Regions from separate parts of the Paenibacillus sp. MDV22-iso6 genome, predicted to be linked through region 3. Evidence: predicted binding sites of a transcription regulator. Region 3 holds the regulator's gene; each other region holds the start of a gene.
The links. The regulator NrdR, encoded in region 3, represses ribonucleotide reductase genes. The targets are predictions, from matches to a motif close to AACACNATATATNGTGTT.
Positions count from the first base shown of each region.

Region 1: AC4PM4_RS10915 (anaerobic ribonucleoside triphosphate reductase) is a predicted target of NrdR. The motif match lies at 991-1,008, and genes of this name have one in related genera.
Region 2: nrdI (class Ib ribonucleoside-diphosphate reductase assembly flavoprotein NrdI) is a predicted target of NrdR. The motif match lies at 1,564-1,581, and genes of this name have one in related genera.

Region 1 is NZ_JBZVDZ010000003.1:370,974-373,246, reverse strand. It holds gene AC4PM4_RS10920 (hybrid sensor histidine kinase/response regulator) at 1-691, opposite strand, end outside; gene AC4PM4_RS10915 (anaerobic ribonucleoside triphosphate reductase) at 1,066-2,273, shown strand, end outside.
Region 2 is NZ_JBZVDZ010000009.1:87,290-89,562, reverse strand. It holds gene nrdE (class 1b ribonucleoside-diphosphate reductase subunit alpha) at 1-1,177, opposite strand, end outside; gene nrdI (class Ib ribonucleoside-diphosphate reductase assembly flavoprotein NrdI) at 1,164-1,523, opposite strand; partial or broken gene AC4PM4_RS24080 (helix-turn-helix domain-containing protein) at 1,805-2,273, shown strand, end outside.
Region 3 is NZ_JBZVDZ010000006.1:443,044-445,316, reverse strand. It holds tRNA gene AC4PM4_RS19400 (tRNA-Ala) at 444-519, opposite strand; gene nrdR (transcriptional regulator NrdR) at 705-1,172, opposite strand; gene AC4PM4_RS19390 (alpha/beta-type small acid-soluble spore protein) at 1,288-1,509, shown strand; gene AC4PM4_RS19385 (lytic transglycosylase domain-containing protein) at 1,617-2,180, opposite strand; gene coaE (dephospho-CoA kinase) at 2,177-2,273, opposite strand, start outside.

The DNA.
Region 1 (2,273 bases), on a different contig from region 3:
TTTCAATCATATTCACATATTCTGCCTGCTCGTCCGACATATCTGGTGTACGCATCAGATCCGTTAATCCCAGAATGCCGTTCAGCGGATTACGTATTTCGTGGCTCATCAGCGACAGCATCTGCGTCTTGGTCATTGCCTCAGACTCCGCACGTTCCTTCTCTGCCTGCAACTGCTCTTGTAGTTGCTCCGAATCACTCAGCTTCTGTTCCTGAACTTGCAGCGTATCTTCCAGATCCACAACATATCCGAGAAAAACGGCCATGGCTTGCAGTGTTTTCATATCCGTTTCACTGATCACATAATCAGGGTCATCCATCAGACAGATCGTGCCGAACGTTTCCCCGGATCTCCGCATAATGGGAATCCCCACAAAGAAACGATTGCCCAGTCCGCTTGTTACGTCCATTGATTTCGTAAGGGGATGTTCACATGTATCCGTGATGATCAGACTGCTGCCCTTATCTCTTAAGACCAAGCTGCAATATGACGCTTCAAATGGAAGTTCACTACCTTTGGCGATCAACTCTTCCTCGCGGTTAAAAGCTTCCATAATAACATTCGTCACGCCATCATTCGTGGCAACGAAAATGGTGTTCACCTTTAATATACCGCTTAATACATCTACAATATGGGATGCGGCTTCCTGTATATTTTCATAGAAGCCCCTTGTAATGCCTAACGTTCCCATGATTCACCCCTCTTGTTTTAGCTGCACTTCAAATCCGTATCCCACAGTATGATTCAATCGATTAACGAGGGATCAAATGTTCCAAAACAGCTGTCACAAACTATTCATATATGAAGTTTTCTATCCTTTTTTCAAGCATCGTCAACTGAACTTGCACGGTAAATAGAAATTATACGCTTACCCTCCAGCTTTGAAAACATTTATCATTCAGGGCTATAAATCATGACAGTCGATCAGCCTCTCCCATGTGATCATTATCACACCTAAATAACAATATATAGTTTATAAATGGATAAAGAAACTCTACATGTAGTGTTCAATGAATGGACATTATCCCTATACAATTTCAATTTCATTATTTAGGAGGAACTGATATGAACATGCTTGAGTATGCCTCTCCACCGGCATCTGATCTTCTATCTGACCTGGGAAGACGAATTATTGGTGCTGAAGATGCCGATACGCTGAGGGAGAATGCCAATCTGAACGGAGACTCGTTCAGCGGCAAGATGAGCAGGCTCGGTTCGGAGACCGCCAAGTGGCATGCTCTGCGTCATGTGTTGCCTAAGGAGCTCGCTCTAGCTGTGGAGAACGGCGATCTGTATGTACACGATCTGGATCAGTATGCCCTTGGGACGACCAACTGTATCTTTATTCCGTTTGACCGACTGCTGGCCTCCGGATTCAATACCGGCAACGGTTCGGTTCGTACACCACAGACAATCATGTCTGCCATGGCACTGGTGGCCATTATTTTTCAATCCCAGCAAAACAGCCAGTACGGCGGTGTATCCGCCAATAAAATCGACTGGGATCTCGCACCTTATGTGAAGCGTTCGTTCCGTAAGCATTATCGGAAGGGGCAACGGCTGTTTGGGGAGATTTCCCCAATTGAGGATGAGCAACTGCATCTGGATAGCGATGAAGCAAAGGAGAAGTGTCCTCGAGCCTTCGCCTTTGCCTGTGAAGAAACGGAACTGGAGACCGAACAGGCTGCCGAATCTCTGATCCATAATCTGAACACCATGAGCAGTCGTGCTGGGGGACAGATTCCGTTCACTTCGCTGAACTACGGGCTGTGCACTTCAGCCGAAGGTCGGCTCGTGTCCCGGTCGTTGCTGGAAGCAACCATTCGGGGACTGGGTAACGGAGAAACGCCCGTGTTCCCACAACATATTTTCCAGTGCAAGCAAGGAATTAATCAATCTGAGGGAGATCCGAATTACGACTTGTTCCGGCTTGCTGTGACCTGCTCCTCACGGCGCATGTATCCGAATTTTGTCAATGTGGATGCTTCCTTCAACCTTCCCTATTATCAACCGGAAGATCCCGATACGATCATTGCGACGATGGGATGCCGGACACGCACACTGGCTGATCGCTTCGGACGCAATCGTCAGAGCGGCAAAGGCAATCTGTCCTTTAACACCATCAATCTGGTCAAGCTCGGCATTCGATATGGGATCTGCCAGGGAGCAAGAGCCATCGCTGACCGGGCTGGCTTCTATACGGCGCTGGAATCCGTCATGCACAATGCTACGGATGGACTGCTGCACCGGTATCGAATTCAGACGAATCAGCC
Region 2 (2,273 bases), on a different contig from region 3:
GACCATAGTCTGTAATTTCAGAAGTTTCTTGGAGCTGGAAGATCTCTGTGCAAAGGTTCGACATTTTGACTTGTCCTACGTTTTTCAAGGCATGTGCTTGATTGGCATTGGTTTTATTAATGATGTAGGGATAACCGGATTCAAGTTGAGTCATCGCTATTTTGGTCAGCATATCCCGTGCGCTGAGCGATTTTTTCTTCTTCACGCGGTCGTCAGCCAGCAAGGTATCATACATCACGTCCAGATCCATATCATCCAAATGTGTTCCATACGCCTTGTAGACACTATAAGGTGCGAAGAGGTACAGGGGCTCATTATCTTGAGCCAGCTTATAGAAACGATTAGGGACAATAAGTCCGATAGAGAGAGTTTTCAGCCGGATTTTCTCATCCGCATTAATCTTTTTGCTATCCAGCAGTTCCATAACGTCCCAACCGAAAATATTATAGTATGCTGCACCAGACCCCTTACGTTGACCCATCTGATCAGCGTAGGAGAAGCCGTCTTCCATCAGCTTGAGAACAGGCGTGATGCCTTTAGCAGCACCTTCAACCCCTTTAATGACTTCACCACGAGCACGCAACTTCGACAGGTTGACAGCCACTCCACCACCGATTTTGGATAACTGCATACAAGTGTTTAGTACATAGTTTATGGAGTTCAGTGAATCATCCATTTCAAGCAGGAAGCAAGAAACCAGTTCACCGCGCCGACTTTTTCCCGCATTTAGAAAAGTAGGGGTTGCCGGTTGAAGACGCTGTTCCATCATAGAACGAGACAGCAAACAAGCCGTATCAAAGTGTCCTTGACCCAGATGAAGTGCTACGGCTGCTACTCGATCCGCATATTGCTCAAGGTATGTTTTGCGGTCATACGTTCTCAATGCATAATCAGTATAGAATTTAGAAGCTGCCATATAGGAAGGAAAGGTATATTGATAGCCACGCGTAATTTCAAATACGGTTCTAACTTGGTCAGCTGTATAGGAAGCATAGAAATCCTCGTAATAATCATGTTCAATCATGAATTTGACTTGATCATCAATGTTGGCAAACGCCATACTTCTATCTTTGATTTCTTTCATAAACTCCTCTACAGCCTCTTTATCCTTATGTAACTGGAAGAAGCCATCAGAGTCGCGCTTTAGCAGCATGTTATTTAATTCAATATGACGCAATGCGGCTCACCTCCTGTTCAAAATACTCCACATCTCTCTTGGAGCCCGATAATTCAAATTTACTAATAACCGGGACGTTATAAGATGCAGATATTAAATCTGCACTTTTGGCAAAACGCTCACCCCAGTTACGGTTACCGCTGGCGGCCACGCCAATCAGGTATGCAGAGTTTTTTTGCAAAAAAGAAGACACCTTATCAGGTATCTGTCCAAAACCTGTTGTATATGTCACAAGTACGTACGGTTCATCAATCGTCATTTGATTCTGAATCTGAACAGCCGGCAGTTGAAGCTTGGAAATAAACCTCTTAACATTCCCGGTTATAGAATCATACACAATTAGCACTATCATATCCTCCTTGACAAATGAAAGGTGATCAAAAACAAACACTATATATAGATCTATTTCTTAATTTTATATCAATATATAGCTTTGTCAAATGCTTATCGGTATCAATTTTGTGAAAAACCGGATGAATGGGCTCTATTACTAGGTTTAAAAAATTTGTGGCTTAGTAGATATCCATATTCGAAGACACGATATTTGGTGCATGAGAGAATTATGATTGACATTGAGAATTGTTATCATTTAGAATTTTGAAGAAGATTCGAAAAGAGGGATGCGCTATGATGACACATTTACAACAAAATCACCCAGAGGGTGAAGGACAGACAGCAGCAGATCTCGCATGGTATGGATTAAAGAACGTATTCAAGGATTCGGTCGACAAGGCCTATCGTTTGGTATACGAAGAAACACCAGATCATGTCATTCTTGTTGCTGCAAATCGTCACGGCAAAATCGTCATTGATGGCATACCGCATCCGTTCGTTCCAAATAGTGCCCATTTAGTATTACCAGGCCAACGGGTCGAGACCGTTTATTTAACGGATGGAGAGCAGATCATATACCGGATTCATATCGGCATCATTCCATATGAAGGACAGAAGGTGTCCTCTGAGCATTTGTTGACGGAGCTTGGTAGGTCAATCACGTTTCCAGATGCACAGGTGCAGCAACTTTGCGAAAAAATCGTCTGTTACTGGCATACCGGTGATTCAACAGATCGTTTCGCAAGCCAAGCAGGTTTCCAGG
Region 3 (2,273 bases):
GGTTCAATTGCGGACTACATTTCAATCAGGAAAACGTAATTTCACGAAATGCTCTTTGCTCGACCGGTTTTGCTTGGGCAATGTATATATGGCTTTATTTGTGAAATGAAGTCGAACCGCCAAAAAACGCTCATACTGGCGTGTACTGTCTGTTTGTTTCATCCCTTCGGTTAGTTTTTGAATTTTGTTTTGTCATTGTCTATACCGACCTTCGGTTACTTTTTTTCGAATTGGGGAGATACAGCCCTTTTTAGAAACTATGAATTCAAATTATGTAGTAAAAAAATGCCCGTCCAGTTATTTGCTATTATATAACATTATGAGTTTTTTCGTTCAGTAAATTATCGAATGTTCTTGCGAAACGCACTTTCTTCGTTCTATCAGAATATGTCCATAAAAAACAAAAAAACGCAGTTCCCAAGGACTGCGTGCATTTACTATTTTGGTGGAGCCTAGGGGGATCGAACCCCTGACCTCATCGCTGCCAGCGATGCGCTCTCCCAGCTGAGCTAAGGCCCCAAATTATGAATGTAACAAGTTGTCCAACACTGCAATGCTCCGCAGGCGACTCCTATATCATATAAAATACAGCTTTTGCTGTCAACAACTTTTTCTTGAAGCTAAAGTGATTGGAGAAGAACAACCTTTTTACTGGAACACACAGATGGTAACCCCAGAATGCTCTTCCCCTTTTACCCGTTTCACTAATCCTCGTTGTTGTCTTTGGACAATAAAGATTTCAGTTCTTTCATGAACATATTGATGTCTTTGAATTGACGGTACACCGAAGCAAAGCGCACATAGGCTACTTCATCCACTGGAAACAGCTGTTCCATCAGCAGTTCGCCAATCTGACGGCTCTCTACTTCTGCATCGGCTGTATTTCGCAGAGACTTCTCTGCCTCAGATACCATCATTTCCAGTGTCTCCACAGAGACCGGACGTTTCTCACAAGCCCGAATCAGGCCACGGAGAATCTTGTCCCGGCTAAATTCCTCACGACTGCCATCTTTCTTGATGACGATCAGCGGTGTTTCTTCCACCATTTCAAAAGTTGTAAATCGACGGCTACATTGCTCACACTCACGACGACGACGAATCGATTTCGATTCATTGGCCGGCCTTGAATCAAGCACCTTTGTGCCCAGGTAGGCGCAATAAGGACATTTCAAATCAGATCACTTCCCACGTTTTACTTTTTACCAGAAATTGCCTGCATGCATTTAGTTATGAAAATCGTATTGCCGACACATAATACTTTTACCAACCGCGAGGAGGTGAACAGCAATGGCACAAAGCAATGGTAACTCCAACAACCTGGTGGTAACTAAAGCTTCCGCAGCTCTCGAACAACTGAAATATGAAGTTGCTCAAGAACTCGGAATCAGCATCCCACAAGACGGATACCAAGGTAACATGACTTCTTACGAGAACGGTTCGATCGGTGGATACATCACGAAGCGTCTGGTAACAATTGCAGAACAGCAATTGGCAGGTCAATACCAATAATATCTGCATCGTAATACGGTACACAGAGGAGCATGGAGCGGCCGGTGAACAACCGGCCTGCTCGGTGCTTCTACTTATTTTAGAGCATGAATCCAAAGTGTCTTAACTTAGAACGTATTATAGATCTTTACATATTGATTATAATAATAAATGACGCGTTGTACATAGTGCCGGGTTTCACCAAACGGAATATCTTTGACCGTCTCGAATGAACCGTCCCATACGCCATCCCTTAACCATGAGTTCACTTTACCTGGACCTGCATTGTAAGCAGCAATCATAGCCGCTTCATTCCCGTCAAATTGATCTGACAGATTACGTAGATACCAGGTGCCCAGCTGGATATTCCTTTCAGGCTCGTGCTTCAATTCTTCCAATGAGGTTCCCGGAATTTTGGCTTGCTCCATAATCCAGTTCGCGGTGTCAGGCATCAGCTGCATTAATCCGATGGCACCTCTCTTGGATTCCTTGCTTGTCTTAAAATTGGTCTCCACCTTGATGATGGAAGCGATGAGAAACGGATCAACCTCATAACTCTGAGACTGGGCCCGAATCTCTTCCTTATAATGAATCGGATAGAACCATGACATCCAATTGGTATTCAGGAACAGCACCAATACAAAAGACACAAACATCAACAACAGTACCCGTTTCTTACGCAGCAATCTCATATTAGGCCCTTACGATGCAAAAATGAAATGAGTTGCTGCTCCGTCTCTGACCACAAGCCGCTGTTATCGATAACCACGTCAGCACGCTGCTTC